3 regions of the Paraburkholderia sp. EB58 genome follow, and region 1 is predicted to be linked to each of the others. Evidence: riboswitches for the same ligand, from Rfam matches in the RefSeq annotation. Region 1 holds a riboswitch; each other region holds the start of a gene.
The links. Region 1 has a riboswitch for cobalamin ahead of P3T40_RS08855 (TonB-dependent receptor domain-containing protein). Riboswitches for the same ligand answer to the same signal wherever they lie in the genome.

Region 1 (4,144 bases):
ATCCACGACGGCCATGCGCCGTCGGAGGGCGGCTTCACCTATTCGATGCTGTACCTCCAGCCGGATTGGCTCACGCGCGAACTGAGAACATGGTCGGATGCAGTGCCCGCAACGGGGCAGCCGCAGTTCCCCGCTACCCTGAGCGACGACATCGCGCTTGTCACCTCAATCGCCACACTGTTTCGCGTGTTGCGTAGCGAAGAGACCCGCGTCGTGCAGCAGGCAGCCACCGACAGCCTGCTCGAACACCTGAGTCGCCATCTCGTCTGGCGCCTGCGTCATGAAGGCGATCCCCGCATCCCCCCAGTCGCACAACGCGCGCGTGACTATCTGCATGCCCATCTGCACGATGACATCGGCCTCGACGGTCTGGCTGCGGCGTGCGGGGTCGATCGCTTTCGTCTGTCGCGTGCGTTCAAGGCCAGTTTTGGGCTTGCGCCGCATGCTTATCTGATCCAGTTGCGGCTGACCAAGGCACGTCAATGGCTTGCGCGCGGGGTGGCGCCGGCGGAGGTCGCGCACGCGCTCTGTTTTGCCGACCAGAGTCATCTGGGGCGGTGGTTTCGCCGCGCCTACGGGCTGACGCCCGCACACTACGGCAAGCGCTGCACAAATCTTCCAGACTCCGCGCTGAGCCACGTTTAGTCTTGCCCTTGAAGGGCCTGAAGCGGTTGGTGCCGCGCGGGTCCGCGGAGCACGGCTCCGAAATGACTCATTCTTCGACCATTAAGGCTCCAAAGGATGAGTCAACGTGATACGGCAAAGGAATGGAAGGGATGGAGTTCGATACGAAAGTGGCGCTCGTGGTGCGTGACGACCTGGCGTCATGGCAGAAGCTGAACGTCACCGCGTTTCTCGCCACCGGCATTGCCGCAACGGCCCCTGCGGCGATTGGCAAACCGTACGAAGACGCGAATGGACGGCAGTACGCCGCGTTACTTGGGCAGCCCATGATGATTTATGGCGGCGACGCGTCTGGCCTTCTACGCGCGTTTCAGCAGGGCCAGCAACGCGAGTTGAACATCGCGGTCTACGTGAAAGCGATGTTCTCCACCGGCAACGACGACGACAATCGCGCCGCCTTCCATGCCGAACCCACTGACCAGCCCGACCTGGTTGGGATCGCATTGCGCGGGCCGAAGAAGGCGGTCGACAAGGCCATCAAGGGGCTGTCATTGCATCCGTGATGCACGTGATGGTCTAAGACGGATTCGCATGCGCGAACCCGGTTATGAGCGTCGTTTAGCCCCTCGTAGCGAGATCCGCAAAACTGATCGATTTTGCTTCGCACGCTTGTGTGAAGGCCGCATCGTAGCTCGTGAAGAAAACCACGCGGTCCTGGCCCAGCTGTTTGAACAGATCGACCAGGACAGCGCGCGCAGCGGCGTCGAGCCCGCCACCCGGTTCATCCGCAATGACGACGGTCGGCGCCCCGACCGATGCCGACGTCAGGAAGATTTTCTTGCGCGTGCCGAACGACATCTGCTCGAAGCGCTTCTCGAGATGAGGCGTGACGCCCAAGCGGTCTGCCAGTTCGAGCGTGTGGTTCTCGAGAGCTGTCTGTCTTTGCGCGGCTACGCGTTCGAGAAACTCTCGCCCAGTCTCGAGCGGATACGTCAGGCAGTCCTCGGGCACGTAGGTGAGGGCGGATTTGGCCGCAAGCGGCGCGGTGCGCAGCGAATGACCGCCCAGCCAGACCTCGCCCGCATCGGCCTCGATCTCGCCAGCGAGAATGCCGAGCAGGGTTGACTTGCCGCTGCCGCTTTCGTCGTTCAGCGCGACGCAGCCCGCACTGGCGCTGTAATGCAGTCCGTGAAAGATGGTGCGTCCGCCGTAGCGTTTGCACAGATTGTCGAATCTAAGCATGGCTCATCCAGTTTCTCAGACTGGCAAGTTTACATTCTTAGGGCGAGGAAGGCGTGTAGATCGCGTCGCATACGCGTCCTGCCGTGTCTCATCCATCCCACGCCGAGCCAGAATTAATTCAACCGGCATCGGTTCGCACGTAAAATGCCGCCCATACGACTCGTGGAAGCTGGTGAAAATCCAGCGCGGTCGCGCCACTGTGACCGGTTTCAGCATGAACCGGAAGTCAGACCTCGGCGTCGTATCCCTCTTCCGACTTTGGGGCGCGTAATCCCCAGGAGATATCCGTATGGCCGACATTGTCTGCGGTCTGGACGTTGAGCCAGACCCGTATCCCGTAGATTGCCCAGCTTCGTGTCCGGTTGCGAATCTCCGTTGCGCGTGTGTGTCGACGCACGCATCGGTATACGAGCACGCACGTCTCTAAGGCGCGCTAACCGCACGCCCCCCGGCTTGAGGGTTGATCTTGCTTTGCCCACACCACGGCTTGGAGTGCTGCGCATCCTTCGACAAGGAAAGAGCTTTGCAATGACCTGTATCGGACATCGAACGATCGCGTTCGCGCACGCGGCATGTCATCCAATCTTCTAGTAATAAGGATGTCCCTTTTGAAGTTCCGTCGTCTCATCATCACTTCGGCCTTGACCGTCTCGGCGTGCCAGATTGCGCAAGCCGCGGACGACTCGACGTTGCCGCAACCGGACCAACAAGCTCCGGCAACCACCACGCTGCCGAATATCCTCGTGACCGGCGACACTCAGCATCTACCGCAATCGTTCGATCAACGCTATGCCTCGACGCAGGTTCTTACTCGCGCGGACCTGAACCGACTGTCGCCGATTGACCCTAGTATCACGCAGGCCCTCGCCACATTGCCCGGCGTGACGATTACGCAAAACGGCGGCCCGGGTTCTTTGGCCGGCGTTAGTATCCGTGGTTCGTCGACGAATCAGGTCGCGGTGTTTATCGATGGTATCCGGGTCGGCTCCGCCACCACCGGCGAAGCGGAGTGGGCCGATCTGCCGACCTCCGCGTTCGACCGCGTCGAAGTCATTTCTGGCCCGGCGGCCGCGTCATTCGGTGCGGATGCCATGGGCGGCGTCGTGCAATTGTTCACGAACCACGCTTCAAATCAGCCGAACCAGACCACGATTTCCGCGGGCGGCGGCTCGAACAAGACCTTCGATACGCAGGTCCGGACTTCAGGCAGTATTCCGTCCACCGGTCCCCTGGCTGCGTTGTCCGGGCTAACCTACTCGCTGGGCCTGCATGACTACAACACGGCGGGCATCGACGCGACCGCGCCGTGGGCCTATGGCCACGAGGATGGCCGTAACCCGTACCATGCACAGAACGTGGACGCACGCCTCGGCTATGCGCACGACAACTGGTCGATCTCCACGTTTGCCCTTTACCACAAGTCAGATCTCTCTTATGACAATGCGGGCGGCGATGACCGGCAACTCGATCATCAACTGACGACGGGCGTGGCGTTCCATCTGGATATCACGCCTTTCACCCAGTTCGACCAGTCGGTTGGCTATGCGAACGACCGTCAGTTCCTGTATTCGAACGCGCCGGGTATCCCGACCGACGAGATCGACTCGACGCGCATCAGCTCGTCTACCTCGCTGACGCATCAGGAACACGGGCTTAAGCTTTTCAATTTGCCCCTGTCGGGCGAGACGAAACTCACTTACGACCTTTCGCGCGAGCAAGCCTTCCTGCCGATCGACATTCCCTCGGGCGTGCCGACACGTAACGATTCAGCCGTCTCTCTGCATCAATCAGCCACGTTGGGTGATTTGACGGTGTTCCTTGCGGGGCGCCACGAGATTATCGAGGGCCAGTCGGTCAATACCGGCAATATCGCCGTGGCCTATGCGATCACACCGATTTATACGGCACGGCTTTCGTATGGCAACGCATTCCGTCTGCCAACTTTCGATGATCTGTACTATCCAGGTTACGGGAACCCGAACCTGTTGCCTGAGCGCAGCGATACGGTTGAAGCCGCACTGGACGCCGCCACGTCGTTCGGTACCTTCACGGCTGCTGTGTATGACACGCGCGCCCACGACCTGATCACGTATGACTCGGAGACCTTTCTCCCCGTGAACGTCGGCCGGGCGCATATTCAAGGTATCGACCTCTCATACAAGGGCGCGCTCGGCAATTCGACGCCTGTCAGTCTCGCGGTCGGCATTCTGAATCCGCAGGACGTCACTGATCAGACGTGGCTGAATCGCCGTCCGCGTCAAACCGTCAGCCTGACTGT
Region 2 (4,144 bases), on a different contig from region 1:
CAGGCAGTTGGGGCACTTGGCACATCTGGTGGATGACCTGCTGGAAGTGTCCCGTATCAATGAAGGAAAGATCGAACTTAGAAAGACACGCGTCGATTTATCGGCGCTGATGCGAACGGCGGTCGAGACGTCGCAGGCGACTGTGGATGCCGCTTCCCACCAACTGACCATCGAATATCCGAGCACGCCGGTTTTCCTCGACGCTGACCCGACCAGACTCTCGCAAGTGTTATCGAACCTGCTCATTAACGCGGCCAAATACACCCCGCGTGGCGGCACATTGCGTCTCACCGGCAAGCAAGACCAGGGGTATGCGGTGGTATCCGTGCGGGATTCCGGCATCGGCATCTCAGCCGACGATCTTCCGAAACTATTCCGGACGTTTTCTCAGTTGTCCAAGGGAAAAGACTTTTCTCAGGGCGGTCTTGGCATTGGCCTGTCGCTCGTGCGGACCTTGGTTGACTTGCACGGCGGCACCGTCACGGCCAAAAGTGCGGGTATCGGATCGGGAAGTGAGTTCACCGTGAGACTGCCGGCATTGCTCGATTCGGAAAATCCACCAAGCAACGAACCCGCTCCTGTGCCGACAAAGGGCGAATCTAAGCGAGTGCTTGTCGTTGACGATAACGAGGACGCCGCGGCTAGCCTCGCCATGTTGCTTGAAATGGAAGGTCACGCAACGCAGGTCGCTGAGAATGGCTTACGCGCCATACAGTTACTCGGCGAGTTTTATCCCGACGCGGTTGTCCTGGACATCGGCTTACCCGGAATGGACGGCTACGAAGTCGCGCGAAACATCCGTAAAACGCGGTCAGGGCAAAAGCTGCTGCTTGTTGCGCTCACTGGGTGGGGCCTGGAGCAGGATAAAAGCGAAGCGAGGTTAGCAGGCTTCGACGTTCATTTCACCAAGCCAGTGGATGTCCAACGCCTATTGGACGCGCTAAACGGCAGCGAATCGGTTCCCCGTTTATAGTTGCGGGACGCGCTACGCTCAAGGTCGCCGCTCATTCCATCAGAAACGAATGGCTGGCGACAACTCATACAGGCCTAGCGAAATTGTCAAGGTTTAGGCGGCTAACGCTAACGTATTCATAGGAAAGCGCTCGTTCAGCATCACTTTTTTTCGGCCGAAGTGACAGCTAGAGTTATCGTTTCGCATCAACATGACCGTATCGGGGCGATACTTGGATGTGGCCGGCACGCACGGGGCCTCAGTGCAACGATCAGGTACAGCCAGCGCTGCATGACTGCTGGCTCTCGCTATGGCATCAACGGGTTTATTTTGGAGCGGCCGCACGGCGGGTATCCCTTCGCCGCGGCACGGCATTCGTTTGCATCCGCACTCTTTCCCGGCTGTCCAGTTTAATCCGTTTCCCTGCAGCTCTCCCGCCGTTCGGCGATTGGCCGCCCGAACCGGGTACCGTCCGCGCTTCGGCTCGCCGCAAGTAGAAGACCCTACGACGGCCGATTCCGGGAAGTCCAGTCAATTCCGTTTCGAGTCTCCAACGAATTCGGTTTACCGACACAGTGCAGGGGAACGGAATTCGTTGGACTGGGTGCCAACAAAAATCAAGAACTTGACAACAAATTCGGTCACGCGCTAGATAACGCGGAACCGAGTAAAGTGGACTCGCCGGATTTGTGACGCGAATTCGCTGGATTTGCCGGAGTGTGTGAGAGCGGCCCGCGCTGCGCCGGTTGCGAAGGCTGCGTGCGGCTACAAGCAGTCGTTCGGCAGCGTGACCCAGATCGTTGCCAATCGACCAAACCAGGAGCGCTATCAGATGCGAGTGCGCCGATCACTCAACCGTCAATTCCCTTTCAGAAGCTTTCGATCGTCCTCGATAGCAGGGATCGGAGCGCGTTACGCCGTCTTTTTGCCGCGCTGCCGGGCTAAACGATTGACCTCTCATAGCACGGCCCATTACGCTTGCGCGCTGATGGTTCCCGGCGACGGGATCAAAAGGGAACGCAGTGGAGGCTTTCGCGCCTCGAGTCTGCGGCTGCCCCCGCAACTGTGAGCGGCGAGTCCATGCCAGAAGGGCCACTGGGAAACCGGGAAGGCCGGCAATGGGCGTCGACCCGCCAGCCAGGAGACCTGCCATCAAACGGCGTCGACGCATACGCATCGGGCGGGGTGCCCCGGTGAAGGTTCAGGTTCTGCTGCCTGAGCCGGTTTGCTGAGACGAACGCCATTTGGAGGCAAAACCATGCTCAGAGCTTTAAAACACGTTTTCAACGACAGTTCCGCCGATGTGAGAGGCAAGGTCATCGGCATTTACGTCTTTCTCATCGCCGTCAACCTTGGCGCCTGGGCCTGGGCGCTCATTGCTTTCCATAGTCGCCCGGTACTGCTCGGCACCGCTTTGCTGGCCTATGGCTTTGGTCTGCGCCACGCGGTGGATGCAGATCATATCGCCGCTATCGACAATGTTACGCGCAAGTTAATGCAGGAAGGCAAGCACCCTGTAGGTGTTGGTTTCTTCTTTTCCATCGGTCACTCTCTGGTGCTGCTCATCGGCACGGTCATCATTGCCATCACGGTGATGAGCCTGCAGAGTGGCTTTGAATCCTTCAATAACATCGCGGGCATTATTGGCACGCTTGTGTCAGGCACTTTCCTGCTGTTGATGGCAGCCCTGAATCTCGTGGTCGCCCGGGACGTTTATAAGACTTACCGCCGTGTGCGGGGCGGCGGTGCTTACGACGATGACAGCTTCAACATCCTGCTTGCAACCGGGGATTCATCGCCCGGATACTGAAGCCGCTCTTCCGGTTAATCGGTCAGAGCTGGCAGATGCTGCCGGTAGGTTTTCTGTTCGGACTGGGATTCGACACAGTGACGGAAGTGAGCCTGCTGAGCGTCGCCGCAGCAGAGGCCAGCAAGGGATTGCCGATCTGGTCCATCCTTGCTTTTCCGGCACTGTTCTCTGCCGGCATGTCGCTGATCGACACGACCGACGGCATCCTCATGCTCGGTGCCTACGGCTGGGCCTTCGTGAAGCCGATCCGCAAACTCTATTACAACCTCACCATCACCATCGTCTCCGCCGTCGTGGCGATCCTGATTGGCGGGATCGAAACACTGGGGCTGATCGCAGGAGAGCTGAATCTGCAAGGATGGTTCTGGGACCGTATCAGCGACCTCAACAATAATTTCGGCCTGCTCGGCTACGGCATCATCGGGATTTTCGCAGCGGCTTGGGTCATCTCTTTCATCGTCTACCGCGCAAAGAAACTGGACGAGGTGGAAATCGGCTAGGCCGGGATCACCACGGGCTGATCCTTGATCTCGCGCCGTGGTACGTGAACGATGCTATGGAGTGAGACCAGCCTGTCCCGACGTTCTGAATTTCCGATGTCGAGATAGGCGAACGGCAGTTCCGGGTCGATTTCGGCCGGCGCAACCCCAGCACGTTCAGGACTACCGACCAAAAAGAGAATGCCCGGATGTCCGGGCGTTTGTCTTACTGTCTTTCAGCAGCTGCGGGATTTTTCACTATCGTCGGCAGCGCTTTTTCACTTATCTGGCACACTTTTCACTTTCTGTGGCACCCGACACCGCCACGACGCACTTGCCAAAATCGGTTAAGGGTTTATACTTAGTGCGTCTCCTCCATGTCTCCTCCGATATGGATTCAGCCCGCCACTGCGCGGGCTTTTTCTTGGCCAAAAAAAAGCCCGGCAATAGCCGGGCGTGGGTTAAGAGAACGGGCGAACAGTCTGCCCACTAACAGATCACTTCAACCACCTCGCCGAACGGCGCCTGTCTGGCGCGCCGCAGCGGCGTTGTTGATGCCCACAGCACCGGATATGACGGTCCCTCATCGGGAAACCGGCCGTCCATGTCGGTCAGATAGACCAGGAACGCAGGGTGGATACCGTCGTCCGCGAGTCGCCTGAACGGATCGAGGAACGATGTTCCGCCACCACCAAGAACGGGCTGCAGGTCGACGGCTTCACCGCGCTCGAAGGTCTGGATCTGCGTGACCCGCGTATCGCAGTCCATCACGATCAACCGGCGCGGACGCACTGCATCGTTCACGGCGAGGATTTCCGCTGCGAACTGCGCCTGCGTCTCATCCCAGACCGAACCACTCGAGTCGCGCACGAACACCGCGTCGCCAACCGCCGGTTCGTGCAG
Region 3 (4,144 bases), on a different contig from region 1:
AAGATACGGATTGCTTGCAAATGGTCCATGGAATCTGCCCCGTCGATTATCCACACGTATGGATAGATAAACCACGATACACCTATTTATCCGCACGGGTGTTTAAACTAAGCTGGGCTCAGTCGTCCACATAGGTGAACCAGGAACTCTGAAATGAAAACCTCTCTTTATGAAAACATCCATTCGAGCAAGCATGCGGGAAAGGTAGCACTCGTGACTGGCGGTAGCACCGGAATCGGCCTCGCCACTGCCAAGCGCCTCGCTCGCGAGGGTGCAACCGTGTTTATTACCGGTAGACGTCAGGCGGAATTGGACGCTGCGGTTGTTGAAATCGGGCACGCGGCACGTGCGATACGTGGCGACATTTCGTCGGCGGCGGACCTCAAGACCATTGTCGATACGGTGGCCGCGGAACATCAAAGGATCGACATTCTCTTTGCCAATGCGGGCGGCGGAGAGTTCGTCCCTCTCGGCGAGATCACCGAAGCACAGTTCGACAAGTACTTCGGCATCAACGTGAAAGGTACCTTGCTCACCGTGCAAAGTGCATTGCCGCTCATGCGTCCGGGTAGCGCGATCGTGATAACAGGCTCGATCGCATCGATACAAGGAACACCGGCCTTCGGTGTTTATGCCGCCACCAAGGCTGCCCTACGCTCCTTCGCCCGTACCTGGGCGTCGGATCTCAAAGGGCGCGACATCCGGGTGAACGTGGTCGCACCTGGCGTCGTCGTCACGCCTGCCTATAAGACCGAACTGAAGTTGAGTGACGACCAGATTGAATCGTATAGCAAGGAAGTTTCCGCAACCACTCCCCTCGGCCGCGTGGGTGACGCCGACGAGATCGCGAAGGCGGTTTCCTTTCTCGCGTCCGACGACGCCAGCTATATCACCGGGACGGAACTGTTCGTCGACGGCGGGCTCGCGCAGGTTTAATTTTCAGCGTTGCGCCCGACCCGGACGGTTACTGGCGAATACCCAAAGTGAAGTCACGGCGCGACCTCACGACTGTGCCGGCCACCATGCCCATCCGCGAGCCGAACGCCGTAATTCGATAACCGAGAGTGGCGCGATCTCGATACGGCTGAACGATGCCGGGGGTGCGTTCAATGCATGAATCAAAGCGGCACGGATAACCGGCGCATGGGTGACGGCGACCACACTCGCCGTCTCGTTCAGCGAATCAAGCCAGCCACTAACCCGTGCAAGAACCTGCACAAAGGACTCGCCGCCATGCGACGCCGCATCGGGATCGCGGCTCCATGTTGCGAGCTCATGCGGCGCGTCTTCCGCAACCTCTGCAAGCCGCCGGCCGCGCCACTGACCATAGTCCATATCTGCGAGTCCGGGCGCAACAAGCGCCTTAAGCCCGAGCGACTGCGCCGTATCGCGTGCGCAAGCCGCAGGACTGCTGAACGCGACCGCCTCCTTGACCGGAGGCATGCGTTCGCGCCAGGCCATGGCGTCCGCGATCCCACGCGCGTCCAATGGATCGTCGGCGGGAAACCTGCCCTGCCGCATCGCGGGCGTCGCTGCGTGGCTGACCAGCAAAACACGTGTATCCATTCTTTCCTTTCAGTTGAAAACCATGCCGGTGGCGCGCACGACACCTTGCATTTACCCGATCATGAAAGCTTAGCGCGTAGAATACGCCTTAGCGTGGAGCACGGAAGCCGGTGCAAGCCCGGCGCGGTCGCGCCACTGTAAGCGGTTCACCGTCGAACCGAAAGCCAGACCCGAGCTCCGCGTCACTTCTGCAATCCACTATTGGGGCGCGTAACCCCTGGAGAAAGTCAATCATGACTGACGCTGCATTGAATCCGGCCGCCGAGCCGACTCCCATTCCTCTGCGTGAACTGCTGCCATGGGTCATCTTTGGCGGCTTGATCATGCTGCTCGCCATCTACTTCGTGGGTGCTGAAGAGGGCGCGACATCGCTGGTCCCCGGTATGTATGTCCACGAATTCGTCCACGACGGCCGCCACCTGCTTGGCTTCCCCTGCCACTAACGCGGAGTCCATCATGGTCGGTAAATTGTTGGTACGCGGCATGCTCGCGGGCGTCGCCGCGGGTCTTCTCACGTTCAGTTTCGCCAAGCTGGTCGGCGAACCCCAAGTGGATCAGGCCATTTCCTTCGAGGAAAAGGCCGATGCGGCAAAGGGCGAACCGCCTGAGCCCGAGATCGTCAGCCGGCACACGCAGGCAGGCTTAGGTCTCTTGACCGGTGTGGTCACGTTCAGCGCCGCGGTTGGAGGTCTGTTTGCACTAACCTTCGCCTATGTGTTCGGCCGTGCCAGCAAACTGGGGGCACGACCGTTGTCTGCCTGGCTTGCGCTCGCGGCATTCATCACCCTGGTGATCGTGCCGAACATCAAATACCCTGCCAATCCACCTTCGGTGGGTGACCCCGAGACGATCGGGATGCGGACCCGCTTGTTCTTCCTCATGATCGCGATTTCGATCGCAACGATGGTGTTCTCGCTCAAGGTGCGCAAGCATGCTACTGCACGCCTGGGTCAATGGAATGCGTCGATCGTTGCGGGCATCGTGTTTGTTGTAATCATCGGTGCCGTGCAGTTGGCGCTGCCCGTGATCAACGAAGTGCCGGCGGCGTTCCCTGCGGTTCTGCTCTGGAAGTTCAGGGTCGCGGCGATCGGCATGCAAGTGATCTTGTGGACTACGATCGGCTTGCTGTTCGGCGCGCTCGCCGAGCGTGCCCAACGCCCCGCATCGACAGGCCGGATCGTCGGCAAGTCGGCTTACCTCTAAGGCAATGCAACCGCTTGCGCGGTTGCATCCTCCCTCCTCCGAAATCACATACGTCAGTAGGCATCTCGTGAAACGCCCGCAATGCAGCGGGCGTTTCACCTCACCAAGCTCGCGTCAGCAGTGCTCCAGCGCGTACGACAAGTCGGCGATCAGATCGTCGGGATGCTCCAGCCCCACAGACACGCGAATCAACCCTTCCGATACGCCCGCCTTCGCGCGTGCTTCAGCGGGCACGCCTGAATGCGTCGTCGAGGCGGGGTGACAGATCAGCGACTCCGTACCGCCAAGGCTCACGGCCGATTTGAACAGCGTCAGGCCGTTGATCAGTTTGAACGCCTGCTCGCGACCGCCGTCGAGGACGAAAGCAAACGTCGAGCCAGGCCCGGTGCATTGACGCCGGTAGACCGCCTGATACACTGGGTCTTCGATCAGTTCCGGATGCAGGACTTTCACGGGATGATACGGATTGGCCGCGAGCCACCGCGCGACGGCGCTGCCGCTGCGTGCGGCCTGCTCCATGCGCAGCACCAGCGTCTCCATGGAGCGTGTGATCATCCATGACGAATGCGGATCGAGTTGCGAGCCCAGCATGCTGCGGATAGAGCGGACTTTCGTGATCAGGCTACGGCTGCCGGTGACGCCACCCGCCACCAGATCGCTATGACCACCAATGTATTTCGTCAGCGAATACACGCTCAGGTCGATGCCCTGCTGCACCGGCTTCTGATACAGCGGACCCAGCAACGTGTTGTCGCACACCGAAAGAGGACGATAGCCGTGGCGCGTTTCGAACGCGTCGATCTCGCGGCGCAGCCCTTCCAGATCGAATAGCGCGTCCGTCGGGTTGGCCGGTGTCTCGACGTAGCACATCCGCACAGGGCCCTTTTTCGCCGCCGCTTCGAGTGCGTCGTGGATCGCCTCCACCGAAAGCCCATCCTCGATCACCTGGGATTTGATGCCCCACTCCGGCAGAAACTTTGAAATCAGCGTTTCGGTGCCGCCATAAAGTGGCACGGACTGAACCACACAGTCACCTGGGCGCAGAAATGCCAGCAGAATCGCCGCGATAGCAGACATGCCGCTCGAGGTCACGACAGCGGATTCGGAGCCATCGAGCAACGCAAGACGATCTTCGACGATCTCGAGATTCGGGTGATTAAAGCGGCTGTACACGAGGCCCGCGCTTTCGCCTTCCGGTGAAGGCTTGCGGCCTGAAACCATATCGAAGAAGTCTGCGCCGTCCTCGGCCGTGCGAAACGCAAACGTCGACGTCAAAAAGACCGGCGGTTTCACCGACCCTTCCGACAGGAAGGGATCGTAGCCGTACGACATCATCTGGGTTTCAGGGTGCAGATCGCGATCGGCAATCGTGCGC

Region 2: linked by a shared signal. The riboswitch ahead of P3T40_RS36850 (HoxN/HupN/NixA family nickel/cobalt transporter) and the one ahead of P3T40_RS08855 (TonB-dependent receptor domain-containing protein) in region 1 are both predicted to bind cobalamin.
Region 3: linked by a shared signal. The riboswitch ahead of P3T40_RS02175 (CbtB domain-containing protein) and the one ahead of P3T40_RS08855 (TonB-dependent receptor domain-containing protein) in region 1 are both predicted to bind cobalamin.

What each region holds. Positions count from the first base shown of each region.
Region 1 covers NZ_JBNDMQ010000004.1:365,446-369,589, reverse strand. Annotated here, with positions in the region: gene P3T40_RS08870 (AraC family transcriptional regulator) at 1-645, shown strand, start outside; gene P3T40_RS08865 (DUF2000 family protein) at 777-1,187, shown strand; gene P3T40_RS08860 (ABC transporter ATP-binding protein) at 1,243-1,866, opposite strand; adenosylcobalamin (AdoCbl) riboswitch at 2,020-2,111, shown strand; gene P3T40_RS08855 (TonB-dependent receptor domain-containing protein) at 2,466-4,144, shown strand, end outside.
Region 2 covers NZ_JBNDMQ010000038.1:58,912-63,055, reverse strand. Annotated here, with positions in the region: gene P3T40_RS36855 (hybrid sensor histidine kinase/response regulator) at 1-973, shown strand, start outside; cobalamin riboswitch at 1,925-2,120, shown strand; partial or broken gene P3T40_RS36850 (HoxN/HupN/NixA family nickel/cobalt transporter) at 2,211-3,262, shown strand; gene P3T40_RS36845 (vWA domain-containing protein) at 3,731-4,144, opposite strand, start outside.
Region 3 covers NZ_JBNDMQ010000001.1:469,092-473,235, forward strand. Annotated here, with positions in the region: gene P3T40_RS02160 (LysR substrate-binding domain-containing protein) at 1-29, opposite strand, end outside; gene P3T40_RS02165 (SDR family NAD(P)-dependent oxidoreductase) at 154-936, shown strand; gene P3T40_RS02170 (histidine phosphatase family protein) at 1,003-1,566, opposite strand; cobalamin riboswitch at 1,629-1,760, shown strand; gene P3T40_RS02175 (CbtB domain-containing protein) at 1,800-2,009, shown strand; gene P3T40_RS02180 (CbtA family protein) at 2,023-2,769, shown strand; gene P3T40_RS02185 (cystathionine gamma-synthase family protein) at 2,884-4,144, opposite strand, start outside.